2 regions of the Clostridium kluyveri DSM 555 genome follow, and region 2 is predicted to be linked to the other one. Evidence: riboswitches for the same ligand, from Rfam matches in the RefSeq annotation. Region 2 holds a riboswitch; the other holds the start of a gene.
The links. A riboswitch is a leader RNA that binds a small molecule or an ion and turns the genes downstream of it on or off. The one in region 2 is predicted to bind S-adenosylmethionine.
Positions count from the first base shown of each region.

Region 1: it holds a riboswitch for S-adenosylmethionine, as region 2 does, so the genes downstream of both, CKL_RS21885 (hypothetical protein) here and CKL_RS04795 (O-acetylhomoserine aminocarboxypropyltransferase/cysteine synthase family protein) in region 2, are expected to answer to the same signal.

Region 1 is NC_009706.1:2,854,170-2,861,529, reverse strand. Features, by position in the region: gene CKL_RS13645 (methyl-accepting chemotaxis protein) at 1-1,659, shown strand, start outside; partial or broken gene CKL_RS13640 (nitrogenase component 1) at 2,114-2,602, shown strand; partial or broken gene CKL_RS20905 (nitrogenase component 1) at 2,599-3,893, shown strand; gene CKL_RS13625 (NifB/NifX family molybdenum-iron cluster-binding protein) at 3,911-4,273, shown strand; SAM riboswitch class I at 4,311-4,420, shown strand; gene CKL_RS21885 (hypothetical protein) at 4,640-4,930, shown strand; partial or broken gene CKL_RS21880 (nitrogenase component 1) at 4,932-5,480, shown strand; gene CKL_RS13605 (ABC transporter permease) at 5,694-6,311, shown strand; gene CKL_RS13600 (ABC transporter substrate-binding protein) at 6,329-7,261, shown strand.
Region 2 is NC_009706.1:978,592-985,951, forward strand. Features, by position in the region: gene CKL_RS04785 (2-isopropylmalate synthase) at 1-112, shown strand, start outside; gene CKL_RS04790 (aconitate hydratase) at 149-2,074, shown strand; gene CKL_RS04795 (O-acetylhomoserine aminocarboxypropyltransferase/cysteine synthase family protein) at 2,359-3,639, opposite strand; SAM riboswitch class I at 3,796-3,906, opposite strand; gene CKL_RS04800 (homocysteine S-methyltransferase family protein) at 4,164-6,569, shown strand; gene CKL_RS04805 (beta/alpha barrel domain-containing protein) at 6,694-7,360, shown strand, end outside.

The sequences.
Region 1 (7,360 bases), 1.9 Mb from region 2:
GAAGGGAAGAACTTTACAATATACCCTAAAACTGAATTACCTTCAGGATATGATCCTACAACTAGAGATTGGTACAAACAGGCTGTGGCTTTTCCCGATAAGGTATTTATAACTGAACCTTATAAAGACGCTGTTACGGGTAAAATTGTTATAACCGCTGCAAAAAAAGTACAATCTAGTAATGGGAAGATAACAGTGGTAGGCATAGACATGGATATATCTACTTTATGTGATAAAATAGCATCTACTAAAGTTGGAAAAACAGGATATTCCATATTAACTTTGTCTGATGGCACAATTATTGCACATAAGGATAAGAATAAATTAATGACTAATATAAAAAAAGAAATTCCATCTGCGCAAATAATTTTGAATAAAAAAAGTGGGGAGTTACAATATAATGATGGGAGACTCTTGAATATAATCGGATTTAGTCGTTCTGATGAAACAGGTTGGATATCTATAGCTGTTCTTCCGGAAAGTGATTACATAGGGGATTTGAATTCAATTATAATAACGGTTTCAATAATTTTGGTTATTATAATTGGAATAGTTATTATATGTGGAATAGTTATTGTAAAATATATAACTAGCCCCCTTTTAAGAATACAAGCTTTTGCAAAACGTCTTTCTGCCTGTGATTTTAGTACTCCTATACAGATAAGAAGAGGAGATGAATTTGGCCAAACCGCCGAGCTGCTTAATACTGCACAGAAAAATGTTAAAGAACTTATAAAGACTATAATTGATAATTCTAGAGATATTACTTCTTTTAGTAAAAAACTTTCTAATTCGGTAGAAGAAATAACGTTAAAATTTAAAATTATAGATAGTTCAATAAATAATATAGTAAATTGTTCTCAGGAAGTCACCTCCTCTACAGAAGAAGTGACTGCATCCATAGAGGAAATAGATGCCAATGTAAATGAATTATCAAATAGAGCTGAAAATGGGAATAAAAATGCAAATGAGGCTAAAGTAAGGGCACTTTCCATAGAAGAGAATGTAAAAAATGCCATAGATGAGTGTAGAAACATTTATAAGGAGCAAGAAGCAAGTATATTAAAAGCTATTGATGATGTAAAAGTGGTTGTAGAAATAAAGGAAATGGCAGATATGATCTCAAGTATTGCAGAACAGACTAATTTATTGGCTCTAAATGCCTCTATTGAGGCTGCAAGAGCAGGAGAACAGGGCAAAGGATTTGGCGTAGTTGCACAAGAAGTAAAAATTTTAGCAGAACAATCTTCGGAAATAGTTTCTACCATACAAAATACCGTAATAAAGGTTCAAGAAGTTTTTAATAATCTTTCAAAGGCAAGTAATGAATTATTGAAATTTATTGATAAAAATGTAAATATGCAATTAGATAATTATTCAAATACAGGAGCCCAATATTTTAAGGATTCTGAAATCACCTATAATATTTCTAAAGATTTAGCCGCCATGACAGAGGAAATAAAAGTTACAGTAGATGAAATAACTAATACCATAAGCGGTGTTTCTGAAATTGCACAAAAGTCATTAGAAAGTACTAATGAAATTAAGAGTTCCATAAATTATGCAACTGAAGGTATTATACAAGTTAGTAAAGCTACAGAAGAACAATCTGATTTGGCACAAAAGCTTGATGAAAGCATTCAAAAGTTTAAAGTCTAGTTCAGCTTAAGAATTTTTTACATAGATTTAAATTTATATAATTATTATATTGACAAAAAATTTTCCAAGTAGTATAGTAATAAAAAATGGTGTATTTGACAATAAATACACTTAAACTTATATTTTTATACTATTAGGTTAATTATAAATCTAATATAAAAAGTATAAGGTTAATTTAAATCATACCCAAAATATTAGTTAGTTCACTAGAGATACCAGAGGCTAGTTTTATTATAAAGTAAAACTGGCCTTTTTAATTTACTGTAACAATAAAAGTTATTTAAGATAAGGCTAACTGGAAAACCAGAGGTATTAAGTATTATAAATTTTACTTAGTATCTCTTTTTTATTATAATCATTTCAATAAATACTAAAAGGAGATGAAAAGTATGTCAATTAATTTTAAAACCTCGCTTTCTCAGACGAGAGAAGAGCGGGTGGGGGCTATTACAGGTTAAGTGCAGTACTTGGAATGGGACCTGGCTATACTTTTGAGGTATCCCGTGTGCTTCAGGAACTTGGTATTGAAATAGCATGGGCAGGTGCATAGCATTATGATAGAAAGCACGATAGCGGTATAATTCCCCCTGCTGTTAATTATTTAATGAAAAATTCATCTCATAATATAAGATTAAGTGTAACTGAACAACAAAATTATGAAATATTGAATATATTAAATGAATATCATCCAGATATATATTTTTCAAGGCACCCTGGAACTACTGTATGGGCTATAAAACAGGGAATACCTGCCTTGTGTGTAAATGATGAATATATGATTTTTGGATATAGGGGAACATTGAACTTTGCATATAGTGTGCTGGATACAATCAATAATAGAAGTTTTGAAAAAAATCTTGCGTCTAGAGTTAAATTGCCATATACGGATTGGTGGTATGAGCAGAATAATTCAACATTTTTAAAGAAAGGTATGGTAATATAACAAAGATATTAGAACAACCAAGATATAAATGCGCTATGGCAGCTATGCGGACTGTACATGGAATAACCAGAGCTATTCCTATTTTACACTCTGGACCTGGTTGTGTTGAAAAGCTTGAAAGAGATTTTGGAAGTTCAGGATATTTTTTATCGCATATATTTCCATGCACTAATATAAGTGAAAAAGAAGTGATCTTTGGAGGAGAGGGTAAAATCAAAGAAACCATAGAAAATGCACTTAAAGTAATAGATGCAGATCTTTATGTAGTTTTAACCAGCTGCAGCTCAGAGATAGTTGGAGATGATGCAGAAGAAGTAGTACGTTCATTTAAAAATGCAAAAAAACCTGTGATATATGCATCGACGCCTGGATTTAAAGGTAATAATTATTTGGGTCATGAATAGGTGATTGAAGCTATTATTGAACAATATTAAAACCTTCTTACAAAAAGACTAAAGGATTTGTAAATATATGGGCTAGTATACCTCTTCACGATCCATTTTGGCTCGGTAATTTAAGGTAATTAGAAAAGCTTGTTTCAGAACTTGGATTAACCCCCAATACAATATTTGGATATGGAAGAGGGATTGATAATATAGATAAAATACCAGAAGCAGAATTTAATCTTTTGGTATCCCCATGGGTAGGGCTTGATAATATGAAACTTTTAGAAAATAAATTTGATACACCTTATTTTCACTATCCAGTATTGCTCATAGGGGCTTTTGAAACAAGTAAATTCTTACGTGCGGTGGGTGAGCTTGCAAAAATAGATAGAAAAAAAGTAGAAGATATCATTGAAAGGCATGAACAAGAATATTATTATATAGAGCGTTTTGCAGATGTATTTCTTGAGACTCGTGTTATGTCAAAGCGTTTTGTAGTAATTTCAGATGCCCAGTACTGTGTTGCAATTACCAAGTTTTTAGTAAATGATTTTGGACTCTTCCCTTCAAAACAATATATAACTGATGACACTCCTGTAAAATATCAAAATAATGTAAAAGAATATTTTGAAGAATTGAATGATGGCATAGAAGCAGAAGTAGAATTTTGTACAGATGGATATAGGATAGATAATGAAATTAAAAATACGGATTTTTACGGATATCCGTTGATTATAGGAAGTTCCTGGGAGAAGAAAATAGCGGAAGAGACAAAGGCACATTATATTGCTATTTCATGGCCTGTTTTTGAGAGGCTTATAATAAATAGTTCCTATGTAGGATATTCAGGCGGACTTAAACTCTTAGAAGATATATATTCTGTGGTTCTTACAAGATTTAATTGATTGATAGGAGGGCATATGTGAATTATAAAGTTGCAGTTGCAAGTAGTGATGGTAAATTTGTAAATGAACATTTTAGAAAAGCAAGTCAATTTTATATATATAAAGTGGAAGACGGCAATTATGAATTTATGGAATTGAGAAAGGTAGATGATATTTTTTGCTGTGAAAAAGAGGGTCACTATGATAAAATTTTGTCTATTGTTAAACATCTTTCAGGGTGTAGGATAGTTTTAGTTAGTCAAATAGGTAGGGAAGCTGCTGTATTTTTAAATAGAAATGGAATTGAAGCTTTTGATATAAATCAGTCCATAGACGAAGCTTTAGAAAAGTTAATTAAATATTATTCTAGAATAGATAAAATTAATAAACCATGTAATTAGAAACTATATATACAATACAAAAATAATATAATCAATATTCTTATCAAGAGAAACTAAGGGGCTGGCCCGATAAAGTTTCAGCAACCCGTATGTTTTATTTACATGCAAAGTGCTAAATTCTGCAGATATATTTCTGAAAGATGAGGGAAATTAATGTTAAAAAATATTTTAGCACATATTCCTTTTCTTTTGAAAGGGGATTTTTTATTCACATTATTCAATTTTAGTTGACTGGGAAACCAGAGGCTTTAAATAAAATTTATATTTTATTTAAGGTTTCTGGTTTTTTATTATCTAAGATAAAATACCAGGAGATTTAAAAGTTTAATACAGTTTAAAATTAATTTTTATAAAGGAGATGTTTTTATGTCTATTAATATTAAGGTAATAGAATCAGTAACTAGGGAAAACAGACTTATTCTATTACTGGTTATAGTGGAACAGTTAAAGATCTTGTTAAAAAAGTGCAATGTGGATGTCTTAAAAATGAAGAAAGGTGCTTTAGTCAGGCTAGTAACTGCAGTTCTGGACGTGCCCAGGGGTACTTATCACGTATATTGGATGCTCGGCAGATGTAATTGGGGAAAATACTACTTTCAAATGGGGACAAAATATAAGAAGTTGGGAAAAGAAAGATGTAAATGTGATAAACACTAATATGACAGAGGATTCTACTGTATTTGGGGGCAGAGATAAGTTAAGGGAAGGTATAAAAGAAGCATATAAGCGGTTTAAACCTAAGGCCATATTTGTTACTACTTCTTGTGCTTCGGCAATTATTGGAGACGATATTAAAAGTATTACAGATGAAATGGAAAAAGAAATAAAAATTCCTGTGGTACCTGTTTTCTGCGAAGGATTTAGATCGAAAATATGAGCATCAGGTTTTGATGCAGCCTTTCATGCCATATTGACACGTATAGTGAAACCACCTAGAAAGAAACGCCAAGAACTTGTAAATATGATAAATTTTAATGGAAGTGCTAGAGATTATATAACTGAAATACTATCAAAATTTGGACTTATTCCTCAATTTGTAGTACCTTTTGCTACTATAGAGCAGATATCCAGAATGTCGGAGGCTGCAGCTACTATTAGTATATGCGGCACTTTAGGAGGATATTTGGGAAATGGATTGGAGCAGCAATATGGTGTTCCCTATGTGAAATCTATTCAGCCTTATGGTATTGCAGGAGTGACAGGATGATTCTTAGGCGTTCTTATCTAGGATATGAAGGGACAATGAGGTTGATAGAAGATATTTATTCTGTTATACTGCAAGATTTTCAATAGATATAATCTAAATGGAGAGTGATAAAATTGAATGCTACCAAAAGTAGAAAAGAAATAGATATGTCAAAAGATAATCGGTATTGCTAATCCAGTTTTTCTTCCGCCATTCTCCAAAGTATTTGCAGCATTGTGGCAATTAATAATTAGTGGTTCTCTTTTTGAAAATGTATTCGTAAGTCTTAAAAGATCAGCGGCAGGTTTTGCACTGGCACTTTTAGTTGCTATTCCACTAGGACTTGTTATCGGATGGTTTAAAAAATTTGAGAGATTTATAGATCCTCTTCTGCAAATTTTTAGACAAACTTCAGCACTAGCATTATTTCCTGTGTTTATACTTGTATTTGGCATTGGAGAAACATCTAAAATAGCTATTATATTTTGGGGAGTTCAATGGCCTATACTTATAAGTACTATTGAAGGGGTCAAAAATGTAGATCCCATTTTAATTAAATCTGCAAGATCTATGGGAGCTTCACAATTTACAATATTCAGGAAGGTCATATTACCTTCTGCATTTCCCTCAATCATTACAGGTATAAGACTTAGTGCTACTTCAGCAATATTAGTGCTAATTGCCGCTGAAATGATGGGAGCGAGTTCTGGACTAGGTTATTTATTATATGATACTCAGGTAAAGTATCAAATACCCAAAATGTATGCTGCGATTATCACAATGTCGTTAATAGGAATTATTGTAAATTATACCATAGTAGCTTTTGAAAATAGAGTTACAAAATGGAAATAGTAAAAAGGAAGTGTATTATGATGAAAAAGTCAAAAAAATTTTATTTATTAGTATCATTTAGTATAATAGCTATTCTGTCACTGTTTACAGGCTGTGGAAATACAAAATCAAATTCATCTGAGATCTATGATAGTACCAAAACTTATACAGGTAAATTTGTCAATGGTAAACTTACAAAACCATTTCATCTTAAAATTCAAACTCAAACTAGTTTTAATGAAGCTATTATAGCTGATAAAAAGGGATTTTTTAAAGAAGTAGGAATAATTCCTGAGTACACTGGAGTTCTATCGCCTAATGTTAGTTTACCTCAATCGGTAATTAAAGAAGATAATGATCTATTTGACTCAGGTCATGTTACAACAATTGCTTCAGCAAGGAAAGCAGGAGCTAATCTCAAAATTGTACTTACAAGTATGGTTGACAGTCCTGATTTTGATAAAACTCATATGACCTGGTTTGTAAGAGATGATGGAGAAATTAAATCACCAAAAGACCTGGTTGGTAAAAAAATTGCAATGAGTGGTAAGGGCAGCTGTGCAGAACTTTGGAATGCAGAATTTTTACGTCAAAATGGAGTATATGTGAAAAAAACTCGGATAGTTGTTATGAAGGACGAGCAGCAAGAACAGGCTCTTAAACAGGGCAATATAGATATGGCTATTGTGCATCCACCTTTTAATATGAAAATTAAAAATGATGGTGGTGTAAAAATTCTTGCTACCAGCTATGAAATTGGTGAAAAAGCTGGAGATGGGACAGCTAGTGGACTTGCAGTTCGTGCTTTCAGTGAAAATTTTATAGAAAGATATCCTGATGTAGTAAAAGCCTACATAGTGGCAGATCTTAAAGCACAGCAGTATATAAATAAAAATTATCAAGAAGCATTAAAAATTGCTGCAGATTATTTGAAGATGGATATTAAAAATATGGCTGGTAACATATACTGATCAAAAGTGGGTTAATCCAGGGCAAATTGATTTTTGGATTAAGACAGCAGAAAAGAATAAGTTAACTAATTTTGAGGTCCCTAATCAAGTAAGGGCTTC
Region 2 (7,360 bases):
TGAACAATATAGAGCAGGAAGGACTAGCGTAATAGGCAATAATGAGTTAGAATTATTAGTGAGCAAAGTAATGCCAGAAGTTATTGAAAAAACAGAAGAAAGAGCTAGCTAATTTATAGCTCGTAATTTATAAAAATGGAGGATAGGAATGGGATTAAATGCATCACAGAAAATCATAAAAAATCATTTAGTTAAAGGTGAAATGATACCTGGAAAAGAAATAGCCATAAAGATAGATCAAACCCTTACACAGGATTCTACAGGGACTATGGCTTATCTTCAATTTGAGGCGTTAGGAATAGATAGAGTTAAAACAAAACGCTCTGTAGCCTATATTGATCATAATATACTACAGTCTGGACCGGAAAATGCAGATGATCACCTTTATATTCAAACTGTAGCGAAAAAACATGGTATATATTTTTCAAGACCAGGAAATGGAATATGCCACCAAGTTAATTTAGAGAGATTTGGAGTTCCAGGAGATACTCTTTTAGGTTCAGACAGCCATACTCCTACTGGTGGAGGCATAGGAATGCTGGCCATTGGTGCAGGTGGATTGGATGTAGCTGTAGCTATGGGAGGGGGAGAATATTATGTAAATATGCCCTCTATTGTAAAGGTAAACTTAACTGGAAAATTGAGTCCTTGGGTTACGGCCAAGGATATAATTTTGGAGATGTTAAAAAGGCTCACAGTTAAAGGTGGAGTGGGAAAGATTTTTGAATATACTGGAGAGGGAGTTAAAACTCTGTCTGTACCAGAGAGGGCTACCATAACCAACATGGGTGCAGAACTGGGTGCTACGACTTCTATATTCCCTAGTGATGATGTAGTACAGAAATTTTTAAAAGCACAGGGAAGAGAAGAAGACTTTTATTTAATACAGCCGGATGAAGATGCGGTATATGATGAAGAAATGGAGATAAATTTATCTCTGCTTGAGCCTATGGTAGCGTGTCCGCATAGTCCTGACGATGTAGTACCTGTTTCTGAATTGAAAAATATAAAAGTGAATCAGGTGTGCATAGGAAGTTGTACTAATTCTTCTTATGTGGACATGATGAAAGTTGCAAACATATTAAAGGGAAATACTGTAAGTGAAAATGTATCCTTAGTAATATCTCCAGGATCTAAACAGGTTTTAACTATGTTAGCGGAGAATGGTGCTTTGGCTTCTATGGTAGCAGCTGGAGCCAGAATACTTGAAAGTGCCTGTGGGCCTTGTATAGGCATGGGACAATCACCATCTACTGATGCTGTCTCCCTTAGAACTTTTAATAGAAACTTTGAAGGAAGATCTGGAACCAAATCTGCTAAAATATATTTGGTTAGTCCAGAAATTGCAGCAGCTTCCGCGTTAACAGGGCATATTACAGATCCAAGAACTTTAGGAGAGTACTTTGATATAGAAATGCCTTCTAAATTCTTAGTAGAAGATAATATGATAGTTGATCCTTCAGAAGATGGAAGAGAAGTTGAAGTAGTAAGGGGACCTAACATAAAACCTTTTCCTAAGGCAAAAGCTTTGGGAGAAGTTGTAGAAGGAAAGATTCTCACAAAAGTAGGAGATAATATAACTACAGATCATATAATGCCTTCTAATGCTAAGCTTTTACCTTATAGGTCTAATATACCTTACTTGGCTGAATATTGTCTAACTCCCTGTGATGAGGATTTTCCTAGAAAAGCAAAGGAAAATCAAGGAGGATTTATAGTAGGAGGGAGTAATTATGGTCAGGGTTCAAGTAGGGAACATGCAGCTTTAGCACCACTTTATTTGGGGGTGAAAGCAGTATTTGCTAAATCTTTTGCAAGAATCCACAAAGCCAATCTTATAAATAATGGGATAATTACTTTGGTATTTGAAAATTTAGAGGACTATGACAAAATAAATGTTATGGATGAATTAGAAATTAAGGATGCATTGACACAAATTGATAATAATATTGTTATAGTGTCTAACAAAACTAAAGATGAAGAATATAGGATGATATTTGATGCCACAGATAGGCAGAGAAATATGATAAGGTACGGAGGATTATTGAATTTAGTAAAGAGAATCAATAACTAAAATTTTAACAGCTTGAAATAAATTTGATGAAACATCAAGTCGTTTTTATTCCAGGAAATGTAGAAGTTCAAAAAATAGTTAATATAGAGTCCCTGGATTTTTCCGAAAGCATCCAGGGACTATTTAAATAAATTTAGGAGGTGATGTAATATATAATTACTATTTTTGTTACAAGAATTAGTAATAATTGTGGTGCTTATTTAAAATATAGTTTTTTAAATAAGTGGATATTAATTATTTAATTTGTAGGAGGAGTTTTAAATAATTAATCACAGTGCATGTTATTAAACTTGGGCAAGAGCTTGTTCCAAATCATCTATAAGGTCTTCAACACCTTCAACTCCAATGGAAAGTCTTACAAGATCCGGAGTAACTCCTGCTGATCTTTGCTGCTCTTCATTAAGTTCTGAGTGGGTAGTGCTTGATGGATGAATTACAAGGGATTTAGCATCTGCTACATTTGCAAGTAGTGAAAATAAATTAAGGCTATTTATAAATTTCTTTCCTGCTTCAAGACCACCTTTTATTCCAAAGGTAAATATAGAACCTGCTCCTTTTGGAAAATATTTTTTTGATAATTCTCTATATGGACTACTTTCTAGCTCAGGATAATTTATCCAAGAAACTTTTGGATGATTATTTAAAAATTCTACTATTTTTCGTGTGTTTGATACATGTCTTTCAACTCTTAAGGATAAAGATTCTAGGCCTAATAGAAAATAGAAGGCATTCTGAGGACTAATTGTAGCACCTGTATTTCTCAAAAGTTGAACTCTTGCTTTTGTTGCAAAAGCTACAGCACCTAAGTCAGAATATATAAGTCCACCATAACTTTCATCAGGTGTGGTGAAATCAGGAAATTTGCCACTTGCTGCCCAGTCAAATTTACCACCATCAACTATAACTCCACCAACTGCAGCTCCATGTCCTCCAATAAATTTGGTCGCAGAATGAATAACTACATCTGCACCGTATTCTATTGGTCTTACGAGGTATGGTGTTCCAAATGTATTATCTAAAATAAGAGGTATCTTATTCTCATGAGCAATATTTGCTACAGCCTCTATATCTAAAATATTAATTCTTGGATTGCCTATTGTCTCTCCATAAACTGCTTTAGTTTTAGGAGTAATAGCTTTTCTAATATTTTCAGGGTCATCTGGATCTACAAATATTACATTAATTCCAAGTTTCTTTAAGGTCACCTTAAATAATTCATAAGTTCCGCCGTACAGTGTGCTGACTGATACTATTTCATCTCCAGAATTGGCTACATTAAGTATGGAGTATAAAATTGCCGCCATTCCAGATGATGTAGCAAGGGCCGCAGAGCCTCCTTCAAGGGCTGCTATTCTCTGTTCAAATACATCTTCAGTAGGGTTCATTATTCTAGCATATACGTTTCCTGGTTTCTTCAATTGGAAAAAGTCTGCAGCTTCATCTGCATCTTTAAAAACAAAGGATGTAGTCTGATAGATCGGAACTGCTCTGGCACCAGTAGTTGGATCTGGCACCTGACCTGCATGTACCTGTAATGTTTCAAATGATAATTTTTTTTCACTCATTATATATTCCTCCTTCATATTTTTGCATCAGATATTCTTTATTTATTATTTTTGAAGTTTTTAATATCTTGCACGAAACTTCTTGTTTACAATCTAAAGAAAAGTAAAAATAAAAATCTTCTTGTAAGATAAGTTACAAGAAGATTTTCTTCATGCTTCTCATCTTCCAGGTTTCACACCTGCTGGAATTAGCACCGTTGAACAATAAAAAATCATTCAGGTTGCCGGGCATCATAGGGCCAGTCCCTCTGCCTCTCTGGATAAGAAGTTCCGTATTCGATTGAAAAAATGATAACAGATATATATAATACTTGTCAATAGAAAAATCAAAAAAAATAATTATTTTTTATTTTTGGGGAGTGGAACATTGTAAAAATGTTGACAAGCAATATTAAAATATTTATTATGAAAAAAGAATGAAGACATAATTTAGAGTTATATGGATAAATAATTAATGTTTTATTGCATAAATATAAGGTTATAGTTTAATCAGGTATAGAGTACTTGGGAAAAGAGGAGACATAATGAATTTTAAAAATTTAGTAGATAAATTCAATAATAGATTTATTTTTTTTGATGGAGCTATGGGAACAATGCTTCAAAAAGCAGGACTTAAATTAGGAGAATTACCAGAGGTACTTAATATTACAAATCCTGAAATAATAAGTGGGATACATAGAAAGTACTTAGATGCAGGAGCAGATATCATAACAACTAACACTTTTGGAGCTAATGAATTAAAATATGATTCTTCTGATTACACCATAGAAGATGTGATTTCAGCTGGAGTAAAACTTGCAAAACAAGAAGCAGGAGATAAATTGGTGGCTCTTGATATAGGGCCTATTGGAAAGATTATGGAACCTACAGGAAATTTAAGCTTTGAAAGTGCATATAAATTATTTAAGAATCAAATCGTTATAGGTGAAAAGTCTGGTGCGGATGTGGTTCTAATAGAAACTATGACTGACTTGTATGAGGCAAAAGCAGCTGTCCTTGCAGCAAAGGAAAATAGTAATATCCCTATATTTTGTACAATGACATTTCAGGAAGATGGAAGAACTCTTATGGGTACAGATGCTAAAACTATGGTATTTGTACTTGAAGCTTTAGGGGTTGATGTTCTTGGGGTTAACTGTTCTTTAGGGCCTAAAGAGCTTCAAGGGATTGTGGAAGAAATTTTGAAATATTCTTCTATACCGGTTATGGTGCAGCCTAACGCAGGACTTCCAAGGTATGATGGGGAAAATACAATTTATGATATATCCCCTGAAGATTTTGCAGAGAATGTATTAACCATGGCTCAAAAAGGGATCAGAGTCTTAGGAGGATGCTGTGGTACTACTCCAGAATTTATAAGAATGTGTAGAAAGGATTTAGAAGGGTTAACACCTTTGAATATAGAAGAAAAGCATTATACAGCAGTGTGTTCTGCCACAGATACGGTTATAGTAGGTGAAAAAATAAAGATTATTGGAGAAAGAATTAATCCTACAGGAAGAAGTATTTATAAAAAGGAATTAAAAGAAGGAAGTATCAATTATATACAAAAAGAGGCTATTATGCAAAAGGAAGAAGGAGCAAATATACTTGGAGTAAATGTGGGACTTCCAGAAATTAATGAAGTTGAAATTATGAAAAAGGCAATTAGGGCGGTACAGAAAGTAGTTCAATTGCCTCTTAGTATAGATAGTCCTGATCCACAAGTTTTAGAAACTGGAATAAGAATGTATAATGGAAAACCTGTGATAAACTCTGTAAATGGAAGTAAAAAATCTATGGAAGAAGTATTTCCCATAGTAAAAAAATATGGAGGATGTGTTATAGCACTTACCATAGATGAAAAGGGAATACCTCATACAGCAGAAGGAAGAGTAAAAATTGCAGAAAAAATAATTAAAACTGCAAGTATTTATGGTATTAATAAAAAGAATATAATAATAGATTGTCTAACTTTAACTGTATCTGCCCAACAAAAAGAAGTATTAGAGACAATAAAAGCTATAAAAATGGTAACAGAAAAATTTGGAGTAAAAACTGTTTTGGGAGTAAGTAATATATCCTTTGGGCTTCCAAACAGAAGTATACTAAATAGAACTTTTCTTGCTATGGCACTGCAGGCAGGATTGAATTTACCAATAATGAATCCCGCAGATGAGTCTATGAAAGAGGTTATAGCTGCTTTTCAAGTGCTTACCAACATAGATAAAGAAGGAAAAGAATATGTAATTAAATATGGAAATAAATCTAAAGATGAAAAGCCAAAAGGAGAAGGTAATAGTCCGCTTAAAAATGCGGATAATAATTTAAAAGATCTTAAACAATTGATTATTGATGGAATTGAAGATGAGGCTGAAGCTATGACAACAGAGCTTTTAAAGAATAAAAAGGCCCTTGAAATAGTAAATTCTTATATAATTCCTGCATTAGATGAAGTGGGAAAACAGTATGAATTGCAGGATATATTTTTGCCTCAACTTATACAGTCGGCGGAAACTGTAAAAAAATCTTTTGAAATAATAAAAGATAATATGTTGAGCAGCGGACAGAAAAGTTTAGAAAAGGGTACAATAGTACTAGCTACAGTAAAAGGTGATATACATGATATAGGGAAAAATATAGTTAAAGTGCTGCTTGAAAATTATGGTTTTGAAGTTATAGACCTAGGAAGGGATGTAGATATAGATAATATAGTAAATACCATACGAGATAATAATATAAAACTAGTTGGATTAAGTGCACTTATGACCACTACTGTAGCTAGTATGAAAAAAACTATAGAAGCTATAAGAGAAAATAACCTTAACTGTAAGATCGTAGTAGGGGGAGCGGTATTGAATCAAAATTATGCAGATATGATAGGAGCGGACTATTATGCCAAAGATGCCAGAGAAGCTGTTAAAATAGCAGAAGAGGTATTTTTAATTTAAAATTTATCTAAGGATATGGTTAAAATTATATTAAATTAAATCTTTTTATAGAATATTTTTTCAGATTAATATAAAATAGTTATGAAAGTAAAATCATATAAAAGCCGATTTGGAGAGATAAGAAATGAGTCAAAGAGCTAATCAAAAAAGTGTAAAATATGTACCTGAAATAAGAGGGACACTTAGAGATCATATGATAAATCTGCCTCTTGTAATTAGAGAAGCTAGTGGAATAAATATTTTTGGAAAGAGAATAAAATCCCTTGCATTTACTACAGATATAGCAGTTATAAAAAATATAAATGCAGATGCAATTTTAGCAGTTTATCCTTTTACTCCACAGATAGTTATAAGTGAAGCCTTAGTTGCAGTCTCTGATGTGCCAATATTTTGTGGCGTAGGAGGAGGACTTACTATGGGAAAAAGGGTTGTAAATTTGGCATTAAATGCTGAGTTTACAGGAGCTATGGGAGTAGTGGTGAATAGTCCAACATCTAATGAGGTTATAAGGGCAGTTAGGGACTCTATTGACATTCCTATTGTAGTTACAGTAGTATCTGAGCGGGATGATATTGAGATGAGAATAAAATCAGGAGCTTCCATATTAAATGTATCTGCTGGTAAGAATAGTGCAGAGCTCGTGAAAAAGATAAGAGAAAATTATAAAGAGTTCCCCATAATAGCTACGGGCGGAAAGACCGAAGATAGCATTAGGGAAACAATACAGGCAGGTGCAAATGCTATTTCTTATACTCCACCTTCAACAGCAGAATTATTTAAGGAAAGTATGG